3 regions of the Paenibacillus sp. LjRoot153 genome follow, and region 2 is predicted to be linked to each of the others. Evidence: riboswitches for the same ligand, from Rfam matches in the RefSeq annotation. Region 2 holds a riboswitch; each other region holds the start of a gene.

Region 1 (7,945 bases), 6.8 Mb from region 2:
GGCCCTTTTCGGGCCTTATTGCTCGCATTTCCGCCCATGCAGTGGGCGATGCTCGCTTTTAACGCCCTTTTGGGGAGCTATTTGTTACGCCGAGGGCATCTCGCCCTGCAGTAAGGCCCTTTTCGGGCCTTATTGCCCGCGTTTCCGCGGCTACGCTAAGCCGCCCTTCGCTGCCTCAGCGGTAGCCTTCGCGAACTGCGTGCTGTACAGCCGCGCGTACAGCCCTTCCAGTGCGAGCAGCTCGCTATGCGTGCCCCGCTCCACGACGCTCCCCGCTTCGATCACCAGAATGTGATCGGCGGCCAGCACCGTGGAGAGCCGGTGCGCGATCACGAGCGTCGTGCGCCCTTGCATCAGCTCCTCGAGCGCTGCCTGCACATAGGACTCGGATTCCGAGTCCAAGTGCGACGTCGCCTCATCGAGGATGAGAATGCGCGGGCGCTTCAGGATCGCGCGAGCAATCGCGATCCGCTGGCGCTCGCCACCGGAGAGCCGGTGGCCGCGCTCTCCGACCATCGTGTCGTACCCTTCGGGGAGCGACACGATGAAATCGTGGATGTAGGCCTGCCGACAAGCGGCCTCCATCTCCTCACGCGTAGCGTCCTCCCGCGCGAAGCGCAGGTTGTCGCCAATCGTCGCGTGGAACAGAAAAGACTCCTGCGTCACATACGCGATCTGCGCGCGCAGCGACGCTAACTCCACGTCGCGGACGTTCACGCCGTCGACCTCAACAACACCGGCTGTCGGATCGTACAGCCGCGCGATCATCCCGATCAGCGTCGACTTTCCGGCGCCGCTAGGCCCAACAAGCGCGACCATCTCACCTGGCTGTGCCTCGAAGGTGATGTCGCGCAGCGCATACTGCACCTTCTCCCTTTCCCCGCCTCGGTCCGCCAGCCTCCCTATCTCAGCTCCTACGCCTCGGTCCGCTAGCTTCCCTCTCTCAGCTCCCTCGCCTCGCTCCACCAGCTTCCCTTTCTCCCTCATTCTGCTTTGCTCCCCAACCTTATAAGCAAAAGACACCTGCTTATATCTCACATGCCCCGCCACAGGCCCTAGCTGGCGCGCGCCCTCAGCATCCATGACATCAGGCACCATGTCCTGATACTCAAAAATCCGCTGGAATACCCCAAGCGCTGTCGCTACCTCGACATGTAGATTCAGCAGTGTCCCTACAGGCATATACAACCGTCCCAAATACGCCGTAAACGCGACGATCGAGCCTAAAGTCATATCACCATGAATGACGGAGTAACCGCCATAAATATAAATAATAGCCGTGCCTAACGGCCCTAACGTGCTCGTTGCCATTCCGAACCAACGGCCAACAAGATTGAGCCGCAGCTCGAGATCCATCACCTTTTGATTCATCGTTGTGAATTCTTGCTCTTGCTGCTTCTCTCTGCCAAAAATCCGCGTCAACAACGCACCCGAAATGCCGAAATTCTCATTCAGCTGCGAGGTGATGTCGGAACGCACCTTTTGCGTTTCAATCCGTAAGTCTTTCCGCAGCTTGGATACTTTTTTCACAGGCAGTACGAAAAGTGGCAGGATAAGCACCGATATGATCGCCAACTTCCAATCTAACGCAAACAATATACCTATTGTTGTGAAAACAATGACAATTTGCGTGATCGAAGAGACGACAATAGATGTAACCACACTTTGTACAGACTGCACATCACCTGTGATACGCTGAACAATTTCGCCAGATCGCGCGTCCGTGAAGAACGACATCGACTGCCGCTGCAAATTGTGAAACAACGACTGCCCCAAATCCCGTATAACCCCTTGGGTTACTTTGGTATTGAGATGGTTCTGCCATACGCCAACTACGCCACTCAAGACAGGCAACACGATTAACAGTAGCGCCATCACAGATAATAGCTGAACACGCCCCTGCGGAATTGCTGTATCAATAATTTCCTTCATGACTAGAGGCGGGATCAACCCCATCACTGCCGCAAGCAGCGCCAAGCCGATAATCACCAAGAGCTGTCCCCAATACCTTTTGAACAATAACAAAATCCTTCGTACCGATACATCCTTCAACTTAGCCTTTGGACGATTCCGGTCGGAAAGCCGCCCCATTCCCCCTGGTCCACCTGGTCCGATCACTCACCAATCACTCCGATCTTTCTCCTCTTTGCTGCCCCTCAGCTACAAAGGAATTGCATAAACAATTGCACGGGTTACTTCTTCTGCCATCCGAATCACATGATATAACGAAGTCGTTTGTAGTACATTGTACTGTCTAGGTCCATCCACATTCACGATCGCCGCAATCGTGTAATCACCAATAGGAGGTAAATCTTTACCTACTGATTTTCCTGGAGCCAGTGGTTGGTTCGACAATTGGTATAAACCCACACTCAATTTCCGTCCCAAACAAGCATCTATCGCAATAACGACAACATTCGGTGGAATTTCCTCCAAACGCATGGCCAAGTTAGTGGCATCACACGGTGCTGCAAGCGTGCCAATGACGTGTGGATAGCCTAGCTCTGCAAGCTTACTTCCCACTAGCGGACCTAGTGAATCGCCTGTAGAGCGATCTGTCCCTATACACACAAAAGCAAGCCGACTAGGCTCCAGCCCCTCGCTCAGTGCAATCTTTTGTAGAACCTGCCCTAACTGCTCGCCATCTACTTTTTTCCAAAACTGCTCTTGCAGCTCCATCGGTTCTTTCTCCATCTTTGCCTCCCTTTCAGGCATGTAGACCTAACCTTCACCTGACGCATGATAGTTCCATTCTTTCATATGGAGGTGGGCTGTGTCCACTTGCACACTCTGTCTTCGCGCACACCAAATAAGCGTTACTCGACGACCGAGCAAAGCCTATTCATGCCGCTTATAGAGGTTGTTCACAAATTCCACTTTTGATCACGAAGTAGTTCATGAAGCGTATTCGACATCGAATATTGAATTCAGCCGGAACTTCCGGTGCTCACGTAGCTTACACTACACTCCGCTCCTCATTTCCTATCTTCTTTCAATCTCCTCGGTGCTTAAAACCGGATTTTTTGAACATGCCGCTTATAGATCTGGCTATTCAACCTTCTTAATGTACGCGATTCATCCGAACAATGCGATAATAGAGCTGACCGCTAATCTCTTGCTCCACTTCCAAATAGCCTTCCGAGTGAACATAATCCCCCAACATATAGGTGGAAGCATCCGCCGAATCTGCATGAGTTAGAAAGAGTAGCGCTACCTTATCATCCCCAACCACAAATCCAACCTGTTCCTTCACCTGAAATTTCTCAAGAATTTTGCCATGATGTGATCTCACGATATGATGAAACCGCCAAGTGCCTTCTTCCTGTATGATAAAATAAAGCACACGATTGCGATGTGCATTGCTAAACTCCCGTGTCACACCGATCATACACACCTTCTCACCAACACGTAAATACTCATCAATCACATAGGATTTCAGTCGTAATCGATTAACATTCTTACTCTGAATATAAGTTTCCATCTCATCTATGGAGCGGTGATCCCTCGGATCTTGCTTCGTCGCGTAAAATACTTCTTTAATAAACGTATCCGTTTGGAATTGCCTAGCCCCTTTGAAATGGTTATACGTATGAAAAAATTGCTTAATCACGACCCGAATGTCTTCCGGTATGGCAGGACCCGTTTCCACGTTATACATGCGATCTGTTCGACCCGACCATTTAATTTTATGAAACCAGCTTTTCCAGACACTGACTTGCATGCCGTACGCGTCACCTACTTTCTTCCAACCATTGTTCCATTATAGGCTATAATTCTCAAAAATTCGATAAAAATCGCACAAATACGCGTAAAAAAAAGAGCATCTGCCGCTTTGCTTTCAAAGTAGAAAGACATAGCGAACATACGCTCTTACATAGCTTGCTTATACTTGATTTCGCAACTACCTTATAGCACGCGTTTGGCACCTACATATCTTGAGCCCCAATAGGAGCTATCTAGACTATCAACCGTTACACCAACGGACGTTGTCGAGGAAATGAATTGATTATTTCCAATGTAAATGCCCACATGATTGACGATACCGGAAGCAAAGAAGACAAGGTCTCCCGCTTTCAAATCCGTCACTCTCGCCCCTGCTTGATCGTACATTTGCACAGAGGTGCGTGGCAGCTCGATGCCTTTGGCCTCGTATAAATAACGAACGAATCCAGAGCAATCGAAGCCCTTAGGCGTTGTTCCTCCCCATCGGTAAGGCGTTCCTTTAAAAGTCGTTGCAGCTTGAATAATTTGAGCTGAAACGGATGGCTGAACGACCTTCGCTGCTGGGGCTGCTTGCGGCGGTGCTATCCAAGCCGGCTTGTGGGACTTACCGTCCTCTTCCACGATGGCGATTTTATTCGCATCGTTCCACGCAATCGCAGATCCAAACGTCTCTGTAACAAAGCGTAGTGGGACATAAGTACTTCCCTTAACCAAAGTTGGACTGCTCTCTAATTCAACTAACTTACTGTTCACGATCGCTTTCTCTTCGTCCGTTGTGAGTTGAATCGCCTGTTCCTTGTTCATAAGCGTGACGACGACTTCATCGCCTTCCTTCGCCCATCCCACTTGATAACCTAATTTCTCCGACAACACACGTAGTGGCACCTGAAGTGTACCTTCCGTATCAATAAACGGCTGTACTTCCGGGAACTGCACCAATTCATCATTGACCTGAACCTTTACCGAAGAGGTGTCTGGGGCAGCTGCATACGTGGATGGAGCGGCGTACAGGGAAATGGCTGCGCTTAGAAGAGCGCATGAACAAATAAAGCTTTTGGTAAAAAGTTTCAAAACGTTTTGCCTCCTTGAAGCCTCCGAGGTTAGTTGACGGGTTCGGGAAGAGGTTTTCCCTAGTGCGCCCCATTAGCCTAAGACTAACTGAGCACTCATTCACCCCAAGTAAAGAAGTCCCCCGTACCAGAGCTTTCGATGCTCCGAGATTCGGCATTTTTTGTCTATATTAGACTAGCATAGTTCGTTTTAGGCTGACAACTTTTGCGCATAGGTAAGTGTTTCCTTTTATGTAAAACCGCACAAAAACAGCCACTCTATACAGAGTAGCTGTCTCTTCCACAATCGCTTCACACCAAGCTTACAGGCTGCTTATACACCTCGGTAAACAATATATGCTTACAGGAATTAAACTCACTTTCCGTCAATGGACCTGGATAACTCATGATGTTGAGAGGCAATTTCAGTTGCCCTTCTCTAAGTGGAGGCTGCGCATAAGGAAATAGGTTCAAATGGAAATCGCAGCGCTTATAGAATTCAATTCTCCGCGTAGCATCTGAGGTATTCGGAGGCTCGACTTCAAGTACGATAGGTGTAGTAGCACTGCTCATATACGTTGTCAGCATCTTTTTACCAATCCCGCCACCTCTTATGGCAGCGTTGACGGCGATATGCTCCACAAATCGAAACGTGCTAAAATTCCAACTTGCCAAAAAACCAAGCAATTGCCCATGAACATCTCTCTCGACATCGATTCTATAATTGGGATGAGATAACAGCGCCCGCTGACCTTCATACGTCCTTATTTCCGTTACAGGAAAAGCCGTTTCCATCAGCTCAAATACATCTTCAAATGAATCTTCTTTTTCCATCTGTCAGCACCTCCCTTCAAGTTAGCAATAGGTTATCCAACCGGGAAGCTTCTTACTTCAGTCCCTACCATTTTGAGAAAAAAGCATGTGCTGCTGCATGGGATCCAGGAGGTGTCGCATGCCCCATGAAGGGGTACACTTCAATGGATTTGTGTGCAGATTCGATTCGGTTATACGCAGCGAAAATCGCCTCTGGTAAGCAACACGTATCTTTCAACCCTACCGTAACGTGAACAGGCTGCTGAATACGATCACCTAGATTCATGATATCAAAATAAGAAACTGTCCGCAGTACATCAGGCAGATACTCTGGGAAACGAGTAACGAATTCCGCTGCCTCACTTAGTGAGCTAACGGATTGCAACAGGCCTAGATCCATGTGACATAGGTTCGGCACATGGGCAATTGTTGCTCGAATGCGCTTCTCAAGCGCGGTCACGAGTAGGGCAAGTCCTCCGCCTTGGCTTCCGCCATATACGAATACTCGCTCACTGTCGATTTCTGGCTGCTCTAACGCACATTGCACTGCACGCAAGGAATCGATCGCAACCGCTCGGTAATAGCTCGTCTCAGCATCGAGAATACCCTGTGTAATCCATCCCCTCGTCATGCCGGTCTCCTGTGGCAGCAGGTTGCCGCTATCGCCGCCTTGCCCGCGTACATCAACAGCAAGTACCGCATACCCCATAAGCAACCAGGCTGCATGATCCTCGGGTCTCCCCTTGGAGCCAGTATAGCCTGGGAACGTAACAATACAAGGTACCTTCTTAGACTTGCTCTCTGCATTAGGCAGTAACAACCAAGCATGGATCGGTGTTTCCGCAGCACCCTGCAAGACGATCTTATTCACTTCCGCTTGTACAAAAGGTGATGCCACCGGCTCCCTTGTATAGGACGCAGCTTGTGTTGCTTCAGCGTAGGCGCGCTCCCAGAATGAAGCCAGATCAGCAGTCGCCGTTAACTCCGAATGATACTGGTGTAACCCATGAATACGATTTTCAATAGCGTTCATTTCGGTAAGTCCCCTTTGCATGTTTTTCCCATTTTAACCTAGATACATCTGTATGACTATTGGAAAATATGAAAAAATAACCCCAATTCAGCAGAAGTAGGGTTTATTTCTATCTCCTATGTTTCCATGTTCTCAGATCTGCGAACGGACGGTCGAACCCTCATGGGCCTCTTCCACATGTATTGTAAATATAAAAAAGACCACCCGAAGGCGGTCCTTTTAATTGTAAGCGGGCGGCGGGAATACTCCAAATTCGGATTTATAAGGCTTCCTACGGAAGCAACTAGTGGTATATTTGGACGCTCGTCCTACTCAGCCTATTCAACGAAGTGTTCACGGACGGTCGAACCTCTACGGGCTCTCATCCCTGCCTAATACAATGAAAAAAGACCACCCGAAGGCGGTCCTTTTAATTGTAAGCGGGCGGCGGGAATCGAACCCGCGCGATCAGCTTGGAAGGCTGAAGTTCTACCATTAAACTACGCCCGCATATAAAAAATTCTAAAATGGTCGGGACGACACGATTTGAACATGCGACCCCCTGCTCCCAAAGCAGGTGCTCTACCAAGCTGAGCTACGTCCCGTAGTGAAGATAAAGTGTAAATGGCGCGCCCTGAGAGATTCGAACTCCCGACCTTTTGATTCGTAGTCAAATACTCTATCCAGCTGAGCTAAGGGCGCAAATATTGGAGCGGAAGACGGGGATCGAACCCGCGACCCTCGCCTTGGCAAGGCGATGCTCTACCGCTGAGCCACTTCCGCATGGTGTAAATTCTCATTCGCTCTGCATGTGTTTCTCAGAGGCGACAAGAAATAATATATCAGGTATTTAGAACAAATGCAACTATTTTTATATATTTTTTATTATTTGATGAAAACTCCGCCAAATGGAAGAACTTCCCTTGCTATACGGCGCAGTATGCTATCTGATTTCAAATGCTCATCCAATTTGGGATCAGGCTTACATGGCTGCATGAGTACGTGACCATGCCCTGTAATCTCCCAGTGATAATTCATATGCTGGCTTGCCAGTGTGTTGCCGTATACACAGAGGCGCAGCTTAGCCTGCCGCGGATAGGCAACAAGACAACTGACATCAACATACAGAGGCTCCACAGCATCCAGGGCCATGTGATGTATAGGGCCAGCTGTTAGCAAACCTAGATTGCCGGGGCCGTGAAACTGCATTTTAACTAAATCTTGCGTGATCAACGTGTTCTTCACACTCTGTAGATGCGTTGTAAACGTCACACCTTCCGTATAAAACAGCACATGACGAAATTCATACAATAGATCGGCCTCGGCTTCCAACGGCACGACAGCCAAA
Region 2 (7,945 bases):
AGGCTCGTGTTTTGAATAACATCTCCCTGTCCATTCGCGCAGGGGAGACCGTTGCTTTCGTCGGTCCATCAGGCGCAGGCAAAACGACGATCTGTTCCTTGCTGCCGCGCTTCTACGATGTCAGCGAGGGCAGCATCGCCATTGACGGGCTCGATATCCGTAATATCGAGCTGGAATCGCTGCGCCGCCAAATCGGCATTGTGCAGCAAGATGTGTTCCTGTTCTCCGGCACGATGCGGGAGAACATTGCGTACGGCAAGCTAGGCGCGACGGATGAGGAGATCTGGGACGCTGCGCGGCGCGCGCAGCTGCAAGGCTATATCCAGTCCCAACCGAAGGGACTGGATACGGTGATCGGAGAGCGCGGCGTCAAGCTCTCCGGCGGGCAGAAGCAGCGCCTCGCGATCGCGCGCATGTTCTTGAAGAATCCGCCGATTCTCATCTTAGATGAGGCGACATCGGCGCTGGATACCGAGACCGAAGCGGCGATCCAGCAATCCTTGGCGGAGCTGTCGAAGGGACGCACGACACTCGTCATTGCGCATCGACTCGCGACGATCAAGAACGCGGACCGGATCGTCGTTGTGACGGAAGACGGCATCACCGAGCAAGGCGCGCACGAGGAACTCATCGCCGTCGGGGGTGTCTACAGCCGCCTGCATCAGGCGCAGTTCAGTTCTTAAGAAGCTTTCACCTTCCTGTTCGCACGGGGAGGTGGGGCTTTTTCTTTTTTTTCAATGGAATAGACTAGTCCTGTCCAAAACCTTCGTGATAAACTATGACCATACAATTATTTTACCTAAGGTAAATTATAAAAGAGGTGGCACGGATTGAAGTCAATAGGACGATGGCTATTGCTGGGTGCGATTACGCTGATCGGTATTTTCCTGCTGAGTAATATTAGGCAAATGTTCTTGTCCGTCCAGCCCGATCAGATCAAAGTGACGGTCAATTCCAGCATTAGTATGCAGAAGGTAAGTGAGATGCTGCCCGGCAGTAAGATTTTGAATGAGAAAAGTGGTCTACTGGAAGTCCCTTACGGCAAGTTTTGGGAGTACCAAGGCACGGCCATGACGATCAAAGGTGTCCTGCGATCCTCGGTCGTTCTGCTAGAGAAGCCTATCATTTCGTGGCGCTATTATGGCTACACCGTCAAGGATCAGCTTAAAGGCTTTTTGCATGGTGATTTTGGGAAATACCGAGATCCCTATACGCGTAAGGAAGTGCCGATGACGACAGCGATTCCTAAAATGCTGCTCAAAACCTGCACCTATTTCATCCCAGGCTTGCTGCTCGCAATCTTACTCAGTATGCTATTAGCTCTATGGGCTTCCATATCAAGGCGAATCGGCGTCGTGCTGGATGGTATTCATGCGCTGCTTGTTGGATTACCGGACTTTTTCCTGATCGTGCTGATTCAATTGGCGGCGATTTACGCGACTAAGCTCCTCGGTCACTATGTGTTGCTGATTGTTCAAGTGGGAGACAGAACGCCATTCCTCATTCCCTTTCTGACGATTGCGTTGATACCGTCGGTGACGATTTATGGGACACTTCGCGTCGCAATTGCACGGGAACTGGGGCAGGATTACGTTGTAACTGCACTGGCTAAAGGATTGACTCGGCGCGAGGTACTCTTCTCGCATGTGCTCCGGAATGTAATGGAGGATGTGTTGGCTATTTTGCCAAGAGCTACGACATTAGCCCTTGCAAGTATGGCAGTTGCGGAGGCGATTTGTGGCATTGGCGGCTTGGGGGGCTTCATCATTCTGCCAATCTACCAGGGGACCACTTCGATGTCTGCGATCTGTGTGGTGCTTGGTGTGGTTGCCATGGCTTTTCATATCCTGTATGCACTGCTGCGGAAGAGGTTCGTGGTACGTGCGGAGGAAGTGGCTAGACCATGAGAAAACGTCCTTCTACCGCCTTTTATCTATCCATCGCAATTTTGGCGCTATTCCTGCTGGTGATGGTGTTCGGGTCCTGGTTGAAGCCGCATGGCATTTCGCCAGAGGACAAAATCAACATGATCCAATACCAAGAAGACGGAAAAACCAGATATGCAATCCCGCCGTACGCACCCAATAGCACTTTCCTGCTTGGAACCGATCACCGTGGATTCGACATGCTCAGCTTACTATTGAATGGGTTAAAATACACATTAGGCACTGCGCTTGGTCTGACCTTACTTCGTTTTGCCGTAGCGTTACCCTGGGGATTGTGGAGCGGGACGACGGGGAGAGGGCGAGGTTTTCTCCGATCCTTACAATGGGCGGTTGCCGCAGTGCCGGCATTTATTTTCCTCTATCCGCCGCTAGCGGGGATGTATTACGGGTTAAGGCTCGATCTTGGGGCCGAAGCGGATCCGCACAACAAGCTGTTGTTCAGCATTACTTTCATTATCTTAATTACACTGATTGGCATCTTCCCGCTGGCACATCAGATCGCAGATCGGACACGCTATTATAGTGGCAAAATGTTTATTGAAGCATCCCGCCTCATGGGTGGTTCGTTCTGGCATCGGACGCTTCGGCATATTTTCCCGTCGATGCGGAATGAAATGATGTTCATCTTCTTAAGCGAGTTTATGCAGGTACTGTTCTTGCTGGGGCAGCTAGCCGTATTCAATATTGTGCTCGGCGGTACAGAGACGATCGGCGACGAGGAAGCCGGCTTTCAGATTACCATCAGCACATCTGGGGAATGGTTATCGTTGATCGCCTACGGCGCACGTTATATCCGGCTGCACCCGTGGATCATACTCAGCGCAGGCACAAGCTTCGCAGCGTTGTTCCTATCGCTGCAATTTTTCTTGAATCAGCTCAAACGCCGCTATGGCGAGGAACGTCAGCTGATGTAATAGAGTCGAGCGTCCATCCGATGGGTGGGGCTCGGCTTTTTTGTTGGTTGTGCAGGAGGAGGAGGAGGGCTGCGCCAAAAGTACAGCTAAATTCACACATTTACGCCGAACGTGTGGGATATTGAGGAAATAGATGGAGTTTTTCCATTTAGATCAGAAAAGTGGTTATAAACGAGACAAGAATTTAAAATCTACTCATACAACATAATAAATGTTAACATGGTACATATTATGTGTTAAAATTCAACTATAAGGAGGCGAGCTAACCATGGATGACAAACAAGACAAAACGAAGCGACTCTCGGTATATTTGCCTGAGAAAGTGAAAGCAGAGTTAGAGCAGATGGCGGATGCCACGGGCCTATCGATGACACAGCTGATTGTTATGGCGACGCAGGGGCTGCTTGCGAATTATGCCTCACAAGGTGGCGCGATTTTTGCGGATCTGCTGTCAGCGAGGCATCGCATCCTGCACGAAGTGAAGGAGAAGCAGACGCTTTTGGACCAGGAAAAGCTGAGCATGCAAGCCTACTACGGCGCACGGGCAGAGGAGTATGAACGGATTTATCACCGCGAGGATGCGGAGTATCAACAAGAATTGGCGCTTCTGTCTGATATCCTGAAGAAGCAAGTGGAGGGACGCCGTGTGTTGGAAATCGCTTGCGGCACAGGATATTGGACACACATTGCCGCAGAAACGGCGACGCAGCTTGTTGGCGTAGACATCCGCCCAGAGGTGCTGCGCATCGCGGAGTCGAAGTCATGGCCGAAGGGGAATGCGGCCTTCAAGGAAGGAGATGCGTATGAGCTCTCCGAGATAAGAGGGGAGTTCGATTACGGGCTGGCGAACTTCTGGTTCTCGCATATTCCGCGGAATCGGATCGACAGCTTTTTACAAGGCTTCCATGAACGATTAGGCAGCGGAGCGCAGGTTTTTATCGCAGATAATGTGTATGTGCCTGGCAGAGGCGGCGAGCTCATTACCCACGAGGATAGCGAAGACACCTACAAAAGACGCGAATTAGCCGACGGCTCGAAGCATGAAATACTTAAGAACTATTTTACCTACGAAGAGTTGAATGACATTTTTCGACCCTTGTCACAGCATTTGCGCATCTTTGTGGGAGGCAGCTTCTGGTATGTGAGCTATACAATCAAATAGCCCAGCGTGTGCGTGACCCAATCGCAAAGAATTCGTCCTCGACGGATCTTAGTGCCCTGACGTAAACTTTAGTCCGAGCACACCGACCAAAATTAAGACCATAAACAAGATTCGGGTCAAACTGACCGGTTCATCGAGGAAAAGCGTACCTATGATAATCGCACCGACAGCACCGATGCCGGTCCAGGCTGCATAGGCTGTTCCAATCGGAAGAGTTTTCGTTGCTGCAGCTAAGAAATAGAAGCTAACGATCATACCTAGAATTGTAACAATGGACGGGACAAGTCGCGTGAAGCCATTGGAAAATTTCAATGAGATGGCCCATACTACCTCAAATACACCTGCAATGACTAGAAATAACCATGCCATAATGAAAACACTCCTTCATGTGGGGAATTTACGATGTCAGTGGCACAAAATAAACAGAGAAAAGCCCGGGAATATCGCACTGTTGCGATAGACTCCCGGGCTTTTCTCCCTCCGTGACCACAGCATATCTGCTGTGTGTTTTCCCTTGGACCAGCCAGCGGTGATGCGCCGCGGAACCCTAGAAAACGACATGACGTTATTATAGGCTCGCTAACATGCCATGTCAAGTTATATGTTTTAGCTAACTAGTTAGTTTATATCCTTATTCCTCTAGCGCTATGTTGTTCAATGCCAGATGTGCACGGAACATATCCATGGCATCGGGCTGTTCTTGTTCGGGTACCCACGTTGCGGAATCCCATATCTTTGATAGCTTAAGGGCACGACTGCAGTGCACGAAGCATTCCTGCACCTCAACGCCGACAGCGGCAATAGGTGATTTCCCATTAAGCTGCATAGTCGCAAGGAGCTCTTCATCTCTCGTCAGCCAAGCGCGTCCATTGACGCGGAGCACTGTCTCGACCCCAGGGATGATGAAGAGGAGGCCCACTTGCGGGTTGGTCAGTAGATTATGTATGGAATCTATTCGGCGGTTTCCGAGTCTTTCTGGATAAATGAAGCGGTGCTTATCGAGAACGCGAACGAAGCCTGGGCTATCGCCGCGGGGGGATACATCACACAGTCCATTCGCACCCGATGTAGATAAGAAGAATAAAGGTGATTTGGCGATAAACGCTTGGGCGTGCTCGTCGATTTGGTTGATAACTTTATTTTGAACTGCAGGATGAGGCTCTCCAATATGATCTCTAATTTCATCAATGGATCGAATGATGCCGGGAAATGGGGGTGACGTACTGTCTTGTATATTATCCATGCGTTTTTTCCTTCCTCGGGGCTGATGCGCCCTTGGTTATATGTAGTAGTATACGCAGATAGCCTTGTTCAAATGAATGAAGCCCTACAAACCGCTCTTACGAGCAAAGCTTGCAGGGCTTCATTCTGTGCCGAGAATATTACTTGGATTCAGCAGTTAGTTGATTGTAGATATCATCCCATAGAACACGTCTGGCTGATACGTACCGCTTCGCATAATAGGATTCGCTCAACTTATTCTTAACAACACCTTGATTAGTAGCGGAGTGAACGAATTCACCATTACCGAGGTACATCCCTACGTGAGAGATGCCGCTGCCATCTGTGTTGAAAAATACAAGATCGCCCTTACGAAGATCACTTTTGTCAACCCAGTAGCCTTCACCGTTTTGTGATTTGGAGCTGTGTGGAAGGTCGATGCCGAACTCGTCGAACAAGTAGGACGTGAAACCAGAGCAATCGAATCCTTTGGTTGTCGTTCCTGCCCATCTGTAAGGAGTTCCAACAAGCTCGTCTACCGCTTTATCCATATCGGATGCTGCGAAAACGCTTCCTACACTTACGCTCAAAAACAAAACAAGACTAAAAATAAGACCAACAACTTTCTTCAACTGCTTGTCTCCTTCCGGTGCCTACGAGGTTAGCTGGAGGGTTCGGTTGAAGGTTCCCTATGATCCCTGTCTTGCAAGATCAATTCACCCGGAGTGGTTCCCCCGTTTCCCCATAAACTGAGGAATTCGGCATGAAAAATTTGGTTTTTTGATGCTAGTCCTTTTAATTCGTCATAAAAAATGAAATTCCTCTTTTTTTATAAGAAATAAGGCTGAAAAATAGGCGAATCGTTCGGAAAATAGACAAAAAAAAGCCCCTTTCTCAAAGAGAAGGGGAGAACGCTTGTCTATTCGCTGTTTTGCTGGATATTAATTGGATATTTTGGCCGAAAGAAGCTGATATTGGGACGAAATGCCCCAAATTTGGATGAAAATGTGGAAGAGAGGATACAACTGATAAATAATCAGGGCTACTAGTCCTGCCCATAGGTAAGTGGCCGTGACTGTGACCCCTGCCAAAAGTCCTGTGAACAGTAATAGGATGATGGCAAGTCCGATAATCGGCAGCGAATATCGAAAGAAAGAGAAGATGGTAGATAGGATACCCAGCTTAGCCGCGATGGCGAATTGCACATACATAAACAGCAGCTGCAGGAGAAAACCATAGACCATTAAACTAAGTATCCAAGGTAGAAGCTTGAGAACAATCTGCTCGTAGGAGCCGTTATGCCCTAGAATATAAGCGGCTTTCGGAATAAGCCAGATGAGTGGGAAAAGCGTTAGCGCGATACGGATCAGGTAGACGAGCAGGAAAGGGAGCATGAGTTCCTTCATCCCGCGAAAGAAACGATAACCGGCATTCTGATGAGCGTGTGTGAGTGAGTAGTAGACACCGCCATTTAAGAGAGGCGTCAGCAGCATGCGAGCACATAAAAGTACAGCAAGCCACATTAGATAAGGATAGCTGAGATCTGTTTTAATTAATTGAAACTGGCTCTCTGCTAGGAAAATCTGCAATGCCTGCTTGGGTTGCTCAGCGCCGGGGAACCGATGCATGAGAGGGACAAGAATACCTTGTACAAGCTTATACAGGAGAATACCCCAGCCCATTTGATATAGGAATAAGATGATCGTGGCAAAGGGCTGAGCCATAGCTGCCCTGAAGCCTGATTTGATATAGGTGGCCAACGAGGGTCCCTCCTCAGAGTTTGTCATGAGACGTAAGCCAAGTCCTACCAGGCGACTGAGCCGAATATGGCTTGCAGGAACTGAATAATGCCGAGATTCCACCGAATTTGCCACTTCGTATTTAATTGCGTTTGATAAAAGTTGTTGATGTGCTTATTTTCGAGAATGAGCGTGTACTTGGGATCTATGCGCACCCAGTCGACAGGGGAGGCATGCGTTAATTTGAATTCAATGCTGCCTTCCTTGCCATCCCATGTTTTATCTAACGTTGTACCATCTGTGAAATGGAACTGAATCGGTACTTCCGGTGAGTTACCCCCATGCTTCATGAGGCGAACTGTGCTTTCGTAAGTCTCGGATCCCTTGATGCCCTGAGGCTTTATATGAACACTTTCGACGGAGTAATCCATCATCATATCGCCATAGACATACTGATTAAAGAAGTCATTCCAATTTGTTTTGCTGACATCCTCCACGACCTGTTGGAAATCCTTCGTAGACGGATGCTTGAACTGCCACTTTTGGAAATAGGATTTCATGATACGATCCATCGTCTTGGTGCCGACTTGCTGCTCAATCGCTTTCAGCACGAGCTTGCCACGCGTGTACACATTTTCAGCATATTCATCATGTCCTGTGTAAGCCCATGCATTCTTCTGCAGTCCATTTGGTGAGGTGATATAACTGGATTCGACAGGCAAATTAGGTGCTTCGCCGTACTCGGCTTCCATAACTTTATCCTCTGCATAAGAGGTGAAGCCTTCATCGAGCCATGCTTCTTCGAATTCATTGCTGGCAACGAGGCCATAGAAGAATTGGTGACCGATCTCATGGACGACGACGCGTTCCAGTTCTAAGTCTGGATCTTTGTCGCTAGCTCCCCAAGCGGTGACTAAGGTTGGATATTCCATGCCGCCAGCGCCATTCCCGCCAGGAGGGGGT
Region 3 (7,945 bases), 6.4 Mb from region 2:
GCTGGCCTCAATCGTTGCGCATTCAACATCATCGCGATCGTTAATCCCGGCGATGCGCAGCTGCGCGTTAAGCCCTTCATCGGTAAGATTCAGCGATTTCATTGCACTAAGCTCCACTTTTCCGTTCACAATAATGGGTATTGGCTTGCCGATCCATAAAGCACGAAGAGGCGCATATCGTATCAGCAAAGTTCTAATCATCCGTACGGTCAATATAAGAACGATGGCTGTGCCGAAGGTCTTCCACATATTTTCATTCTCAACAGGTCGAATGAATAACGGACCCAGAATCAGCATGAGCAGCACGTCGATCATTGTTAATTTGCCAATTGATGTTCGACCGGTAAGTCGAAGGAGCAATGAACCCGCGGTAATAATGACGATAGCTCTCCAAATCCAGTCCACATGCATAAAATGCCCCCCTTTTAAGAGTAATTATTCCACGATTTCAGCATCGCTTATACCGAAGGAATTCAGAGGTTAAATAGTTAATAATTTCTTCACTTCTCAAAATCTAGCATTTCCTTTATACTAAAAGACGGGTTTATTAACCGTCGTTCTATTAATTAGTAGGAGGAATTTTTAACACATGAAAAAAACATTCACTACACGCCTTACTGCACTCGCTCTTGTAACCGTTCTCACTGGCTCTTTCTCTAGCTCCCTAGCATTTGCCGAAACAACCTCACCAACTTCGCCCGTTTCAATGAAATCAGATATGCGTCTTGCCATTGATAACGGCGTTGTGGAGGGCTACGGAGATACAGACTACCGTGGTGCAAATGCCGCTACTCGCGCTGAAGTGGTAACTATGATTAACCGTGCTGCCAAGCTGCAAAGTGCTGATCCTAGTACTGTTAAGTTCACGGACCTTGCGACTTGGCAAAATCAAGCAGTTGCGAACGCCGTTGCAGCTAAACTGATTAGCGGTTTTGCTGATGGTACGTTTCATCCGAATGCTGCTGTGACGCGTCAAGAGCTTGCTGAATTAATTGTGAAAGTCGTAACTGGCGGCCAACTGCCACAAGTGAACGAAAATGTGTTGAATTACTTCAAAGACTCCGCATCCATCGCCAAAGACTCCCGACCTTATGTCGCTTATGCCGTCATTAGCGGAATTTTCGCACCTACTCTCGATGGTAACTTTAATCCTACTGCTGAAGTAACGCGTGATGAAGTAGCCAAAGCGCTTAAACCTATCTTATTTAAAGTGGTTGATATTTTAACAACGAACGATATTCACGGTAAAATCGAAGTCGGCTTCGATAAAAAGCGCAATCAAGGGCAAGGCGGTATCGAAACATTTGGCGGCATCGTATCCGATTTCCGTGCTGTGAATCCCAAAGGAACTGTCGTAGTTGACGGCGGTGACGCTTGGCAAGGTACGCTTATTTCCAATACAACGAATGGTCAATCCGTGATGGATACCATGGCACAAGTGCAATATGATGCTGCGGCTATCGGGAATCATGAATTCGACTTTGGTCGTGACGTTCTGATCGATAATATTAAGAAAGCTAAATTCCCTATCCTCGGGGCTAATATTATCGATGATCAAACAGGTAAACGCGTTGACTGGACACAGCCTTATGTCATTATTGAAAAAGATGGTCTGAAAATCGGCATCATCGGCTTCGCAACACCTCAAACGAAAACAACAACGAAATCAACGAACATCGAAGGCCTTTCCTTTGAAAATCCAGTTCCTTTGGCCAAAGAATTGTCAGCCGAGCTTCGCGCGAAAGGCGTCGATATCATCATGGTTACCTCTCACCTCCCAGGTGAGCAAAACCAAAAATCCGCTGAAATCATTAGTGAGCTTGCTGATCTTGCAAAAGGCACTGGGAACGGCACATTAGATGCGATTGTTGGGGGTCACTCCCACATGCGTGTAGCCGGAATCGTGAATGGCATTCCAGTTGTTGAGGCTCAAAGCTGGCTTTACGCGGTTGGGCACATTCAACTCTTTGTAGACAAATCCACCAAGCAAGTCGTATCCTCCAATGCAAGCTTGCTTGAAACATATACGAATTTAACGACAGCTGACGCAGAGATTCACCAAACGGTTGAAGCATATAAAGCCAAAATTTCTGCGAAATCCGGCGAAGTAGAAGTCGTAGTTGCAGAGCCGCTAAATCGTAAATCTTTCCGTTTTGCTACTAATGGCGGGGCTGACCGCGACGGAGCAACACAGTTAGGCAACAGCATCACAGATGCGATGCGCGCTTCTGAGAAATCCGATATCGCTTTCACGAATATTGGCGGTATTCGCACGGATATTGACAAAGGTGAGCTAACTTATAGCGAAATGTTTGAAGTACTCCCTTTTGGCAATTACAACGTAACGGGTACAATGACTGCTGCACAAATCAAAAAAGCACTCGAAGTTACGGACAAGTATACAAGTCTTCCAGCTATTCAATTCTCAGGTTTGAAAGTTGAATGGGATAACACGAAGCCGCTAGGTGAGAAGTACTCCAAAATCACTTTGACTGATGGTACACCGATCTATGTCGATGGCAAGTTGAATACAGATCGTACATTCAAAGTAACAACCAATGATTTCATGGCTACTGGCAGTGGCGATGGCTTTACGGTATTCGGTGAAGTGAAGGATTGGAAAGATGGCGCCATCATGCTGGATGCTTGGGTAAATCACGTCAATTCCCTCAAGGCTGCGGGTAAAGAGCTGTCTGTACAAGATGATGGTCGCGATGTGCGTTTGGATTTGAAGAAATAAGCTATCATTTTATTATTAACCTCATTAAATGAGAAAGACCTTTGCCCGCATCCAGCTATGGATAGGGTGAAGGTCTTTTTCTATCTCTAAACGTGCAAATCCCGTTTTTGAAAGGAAACATAAGTAACGACCGTTAATATGGCAATTACAACTGCCGAAATGATGACATACACGGCATCAAATCCACCACCATACATGATATTTTTCGCCTCATAAAATTTAAACGGGGTTACATATTTCAAGAATGCCAGCTTATCATTGAAATCAATGGCAATGGATAAAATAAACGTGATGAGCATGATGCCTGTTGACAGTGAGGCTGCTTTTTTGGCATTTTTATAAACGGCTGCAATGGACGTTCCAATGACTAGAAAGAGCAGCTGTAGAATAAACATGCCCAGCATGACGATGGAGATATCACCATTGACAGCCTCACCTTTGCTGTAAGCCCCAACGATCAACATACTCGAAATCCATGACACGAGGTTAAAAATAACAATGTTCACTAAAGCGCTTAGCAGCTTCCGAGTGATGATTCCATGCCTCGATAATGGCTTCACGAATAAAAACTCTGCCGTCTTGTCCCGCTCTTCCTTCGCGATGATATTGGCCCCAAGCATAGTCGCATGGATCGTTGCCATTAACAAGAAATATAAGACCAAGATGCCAAAATAACCGCTTGCCTTCGATAAATCTAATGCGCCTCCACCCATGATCACTTGAAGGGACTTTGGCATTTCGGCCATAAGATCATTAATCTGTCCGTTAGCTGCCGTTGCTTGATACTTGTTCATGCCACTGACCACTAGAAAAATGAGTCCTAAGCTCCAAAAAATCATCGATTTCCGATACGTTCTTAGTTCTCTCCAAAAAATATTCACTGGCTGTTCCCTCCTCTCACCCGCGTTTATACGGCATGAACATCCTTTTTCGTGTAAATGAAATAGCACGCAGCTATCGAAACGACGATAATTCCGATAGTTGCAATGACATAAGGTGTTTCATAGCTCGCATGCTCCAGCATGTATTTCCCGCTAAAGTATTTGAATGGCGAGAAATAGCGTTTAGCTCCCTCCCCATCTACGGCAACGACCATTCCGATAACGAAAAAGGCAAACACCGTACCAAGACTGATGGATAAGACGGCTTTTATTTTAGAAAATACGACTGAAATGATGAATCCTATAGCTAGAAACATGAGCTGGATAAACAGTAACGTGAATGAAATTAATAGAAATACGCTCACATCGAAATCAACTGTTTTTACTTGAAGTGCCATTAGATAGGCTGCGGCGATATAGATCACACACGTTATCACTAAGGAAGCCACTGCTGCTAATAGCTTGGAAGTCAATATTTTCGTCCGCGTTACGGGCTTCGTAAGAAGAAAGTCTGCTGTTTTCTCACGAACTTCTTTCGAGACGATAGATGTTCCCAAAACCATGGCTTGAATGGCTCCGCAAAGTGTAATGTACATAAAGATATAGATATAGAACCCAAGCAGGGTGCCGAACGTTTCGATTTGAATACCAAGCGCTTTCCTGACACCTTCGGGATATCCCTCTAATACCTTAGAGAACTCAGCAAAATCCTTAGAGACAGAAGGAAAAAGGGATAGGAATAATACGATGACTGCAATTAAGGAGCACGTCCACGTGATCGTGGATTTTCGATAAGCTCGCAATTCATGAAGGAATATATTCATCCCACCTTAAGCCTCCTTCTCATAGTAGTGCATGAAGATCTCCTCTAAATCAGGCTCTTCGATCCATAGATTATCAATTTCAATTTCAGCAATTTTTCTCATGACTTGATTAATGTTGCCTTTAAATAAGAAGCTGGTTGTTTGGCCTTGGACATCAATGTTATTGACCCCGTTCATTTTGAAGAAAGTAGGATCGAGCACTTCTGCCGTGTCAATTTTAAATCGCTTGAAATTGTTTTCTTTTAACGTACTGATTTTCTCAACCGTTACAATCCTGCCTTCCTTAATAATCGCAACTCGATCACATAGTCGCTGAACTTCACTCAATATATGAGAGGAAAAAAGAATCGTAGCTCCCCTTTTATTCTGTTGTTCAAGCAATTCGAAAAACCTTTGCTGCATGAGCGGATCCAGTCCACTAGTCGGTTCATCAAGGATAATCAGCTTAGGATCGTGCAGCAGCCCTTGAACGATGCCCACTTTCTTTTTGTTTCCCAAAGATAAATCATCAATTTTTTTCGTAACGTCCAGATCCATGATTTCAGCAAGCTCTTTGATTCTTTTGGTGCAATCCTTCTTGTAAAAGCTAGCTGAATACTTGAGTAGGTCGATCACCTTCATGTTGTCATAATAAAAAACTTCCGACGGTAAATACCCGATTTCCTTCTTAATTTCAGGCGCAAACTGGATGCAGTCTTTCCCGAAAATTTTGGCACTGCCGCTTGTGGGAAAAATCAGCGACAGCAGCGTTCGAATCGTTGTTGATTTCCCAGCACCATTCGGTCCAATAAAACCAAAGATCTCCCCTTCTTCAATCGAAAAACTAACGTCTTTAATGCCTCTTGCGTTCCCATAGGTTTTGGTCAGATTATTAATTTCAATTGCATGCATGACGCATCCTCCTTGTGGAATATATGTAATTTATTGGGTTAATGACAAGCAAAAAGAAGCCCTAAGAGCAGAGAATCTCTACTCTCGGACTTCTTCACATAAGAAGGCGAGTGTGCGGTTCTCTCTCAATGCACCTACGAGGTTAGCTGTCGGATTCGGACTTGAGAGCGTCCTACCTAATGCTTGCGAGCATCAGGATTCACCCCATGAAGCCATGTGTTGCTGGAACGGCTTCGATTGGTTCCCCCGTTTCCCTACTGGGAATTAAGTGGTTTCTTTTTACCACATAAGAAAGTATAAGTTTTCGGTTCCCGAAAATAGCTTTCTTATTGGCGATAAAACCTAGCTCTAAACGCGGTCGCTCATCTTCGAGTGGCTTCGATAGAGGTTTTCTCACTAAAAATCAACTTGTCGTAATGAATCTTACGCCGTTCTCAATAGAATGTAAAACGTAGATTCGCCTTTAATTTATGCAGATTTGACTTTGGTAGTTGATGAAAGCGTATACATTTAATGGTGACGTTGATTATCCCATACTTTGCTACTTATTAGTGCTCTTTCGGGAATAAAGTCCTGTGAAGTGGCTGCCTAAGACAATCACGTCAATTCGAACCATTGGAAACGATGAAATCAATCTGATATACTAACTCCAATAAATGGCATCTATTATTTTAAAGTGGCGGATTCGAATGTCTAATTCAAGCATGTTTACAATGGCGTTGTACCGCCCCCATCCAGGAAAAGAAGCAGAACTAGCCGAGATTGTCAAAGGTCACATCCCTGTGCTTCGCGAGGAAGGGCTTATCACGGAATTCCCGCCGGTAACGCTGCAATCTGTAGACGGAACGCTTATTGAAATATTCGAGTGGTTATCCGAGGAGGCCAAGGACCAAGCACATACGTCCCCGAAAGTATGGCCGATTTGGGAAAACATGATGAAAGTTGCCGAGCTGGTAAGCCTTTCGTCGCTTCCTGAAGCAGCCAAGCCTTTTCCAAATTTCAAAAGAGTCACGCTCTAGCCGTAATGGCCCGCAAAAAACCTTCATTTACTTGAAGGTTTTTTTACGTGTTATACACCCGCCGATACTCCTGTGGAGTCAGTCCGGTATGCTCCCGGAAGCGCGCAATAAAGTAGCTGCTCTGGGAAAATCCGATATGCTCTGCGACTTGTTTAATTGTCCATTCGGTAGACATAAGCAGCTGCTTGGCTACAACAAGACGACATTCAAACAGCCACACCATCGGAGTCCGCCCCATCACTTCGTGAAACATCCGACTAAAATAATAGGTACTGAAGCCTGCCTGCTCGGCCATCTGCAGGAGCGTTAGCGGATTCGTGCAGTGAGTTCGAATATATTCCGCAACCTCTCTCATCCGTGCACGTTTATCCAGTATGGTTGCCGTTCCATGTGTCTCCGCACGTAAGGCAAGCTCAGCAAGCAGTTCATAGAGCTTTACAGCCAATTGCACTTCGTTCCGATCATAAGGGGATGCCAACTCCAATAAGCCCCCGGTCATTTGTTTGAGTTTGGGTACATCACCGTAAGTAAACAACCACACAGCTGAAGTACCTTGATCGTTCAATAGCCTGTCGAGTCCTTCACCTGCAAGGTGCACCCAGAATACTTGCCAAGGATCGTTCGGGTCTGTTCGATACTCCTGCTCGAGGCCCGCCCCGTAATAAAAGCCTTGTCCTGCTTCCAGGCAAAATTCCTTCCCGTTCGCTTTGACATATCCCTTACCGCTTAACACAATATGTAAATTTGCTTGTTGCAGCTGCCCCTTAATCCGCCACTCCTGATGTTCGGGGAATTCCGCATATTGACCAATCATATCCGGATACACCGTGTAGTGTTTGTACATAGGTTCAGACAATACATAATGAATTCTCATGTGCCCTCCAAAACGCAAAAATCTGATACATGTAGCAAAATGATGTTATATACATTCTATTATAAAGAAATATAATGAATACATAAAGAACTTTAAACAACAAGAAATTACTATACCAATAGAAATGGGGATATTGTTCATCATGGAAAAAACCATTCCGGGAGAGAAATTTGACCTAGGTGTGTGCTACTACCCTGAGCAGTGGCCGGAGCAGATGTGGGCTGACGATTATAGGAGAATGCGAGAAATCGGTTTTACCATTGTGCGAATGGGTGAGTTTGCATGGAATTTTTTTGAACCAGAAGAAGGGGTTTATGCCTTTGATCTGTTCGACCGCGCTATTGATCTTGCTCACGAGCATGGACTGAAAGTCATTCTGGGTACACCGACGGCAACACCGCCCGCTTGGATGACCTATAAATATCCGGAAATTCTGAATGCTACATTTGAGGGTGTGCAGTATCAGCACGGGCTGAGACGTCACTACAATTACAGCAGCCCTGTTTACCGCGAATATTGCGCGAAGATTACCGAGGCTATGGCAACTCATTATGCCAACTACCCAGGCGTAGTAGGCTGGCAGATCGACAATGAGCTTAACTGCGAAGTGAACGTCTTCTATGCTGAAGCCGACCATACAGCGTTTCGGAAATGGGTGCAGGAGAAATACGGTTCCTTAGACGCATTGAATCAGGCATGGGGAACCGTCTTCTGGA

Evidence for each region. Region 2 has a riboswitch for cyclic di-AMP ahead of ACSQ8P_RS33790 (C40 family peptidase). Riboswitches for the same ligand answer to the same signal wherever they lie in the genome.
Region 1: another riboswitch for cyclic di-AMP. It lies ahead of ACSQ8P_RS04265 (C40 family peptidase); the one in region 2 lies ahead of ACSQ8P_RS33790 (C40 family peptidase).
Region 3: another riboswitch for cyclic di-AMP. It lies ahead of ACSQ8P_RS06195 (ABC transporter ATP-binding protein); the one in region 2 lies ahead of ACSQ8P_RS33790 (C40 family peptidase).

Annotation. Positions count from the first base shown of each region.
Region 1 covers NZ_CAXUQH020000001.1:919,417-927,361, reverse strand. Annotated here, with positions in the region: gene ACSQ8P_RS04280 (ABC transporter ATP-binding protein) at 151-2,091, opposite strand; gene yyaC (spore protease YyaC) at 2,161-2,694, opposite strand; gene ACSQ8P_RS04270 (hypothetical protein) at 3,062-3,721, opposite strand; gene ACSQ8P_RS04265 (C40 family peptidase) at 3,907-4,794, opposite strand; cyclic di-AMP (ydaO/yuaA leader) riboswitch at 4,798-4,960, opposite strand; gene ACSQ8P_RS04260 (GNAT family N-acetyltransferase) at 5,085-5,606, opposite strand; gene ACSQ8P_RS04255 (acetylxylan esterase) at 5,671-6,618, opposite strand; tRNA gene ACSQ8P_RS04250 (tRNA-Gly) at 7,037-7,107, opposite strand; tRNA gene ACSQ8P_RS04245 (tRNA-Pro) at 7,126-7,202, opposite strand; tRNA gene ACSQ8P_RS04240 (tRNA-Arg) at 7,223-7,299, opposite strand; tRNA gene ACSQ8P_RS04235 (tRNA-Gly) at 7,306-7,380, opposite strand; gene ACSQ8P_RS04230 (AIM24 family protein) at 7,483-7,945, opposite strand, start outside.
Region 2 covers NZ_CAXUQH020000001.1:7,766,443-7,774,387, reverse strand. Annotated here, with positions in the region: gene ACSQ8P_RS33820 (ABC transporter ATP-binding protein) at 1-683, shown strand, start outside; gene ACSQ8P_RS33815 (ABC transporter permease subunit) at 831-1,907, shown strand; gene ACSQ8P_RS33810 (ABC transporter permease subunit) at 1,904-2,860, shown strand; gene ACSQ8P_RS33805 (methyltransferase domain-containing protein) at 3,129-4,022, shown strand; gene sugE (quaternary ammonium compound efflux SMR transporter SugE) at 4,071-4,391, opposite strand; guanidine-I (ykkC/yxkD leader) riboswitch at 4,482-4,584, opposite strand; gene ACSQ8P_RS33795 (MSMEG_1061 family FMN-dependent PPOX-type flavoprotein) at 4,654-5,265, opposite strand; gene ACSQ8P_RS33790 (C40 family peptidase) at 5,405-5,875, opposite strand; cyclic di-AMP (ydaO/yuaA leader) riboswitch at 5,879-6,017, opposite strand; gene ACSQ8P_RS33785 (hypothetical protein) at 6,185-7,003, opposite strand; gene ACSQ8P_RS33780 (M1 family metallopeptidase) at 7,048-7,945, opposite strand, start outside.
Region 3 covers NZ_CAXUQH020000001.1:1,406,443-1,414,387, reverse strand. Annotated here, with positions in the region: gene ACSQ8P_RS06215 (DUF421 domain-containing protein) at 1-411, opposite strand, end outside; gene ACSQ8P_RS06210 (5'-nucleotidase C-terminal domain-containing protein) at 590-2,740, shown strand; gene ACSQ8P_RS06205 (ABC transporter permease subunit) at 2,827-3,621, opposite strand; gene ACSQ8P_RS06200 (ABC transporter permease subunit) at 3,648-4,445, opposite strand; gene ACSQ8P_RS06195 (ABC transporter ATP-binding protein) at 4,452-5,336, opposite strand; cyclic di-AMP (ydaO/yuaA leader) riboswitch at 5,452-5,617, opposite strand; gene ACSQ8P_RS06190 (hypothetical protein) at 5,993-6,355, shown strand; gene ACSQ8P_RS06185 (AraC family transcriptional regulator) at 6,399-7,229, opposite strand; gene ACSQ8P_RS06180 (beta-galactosidase) at 7,372-7,945, shown strand, end outside.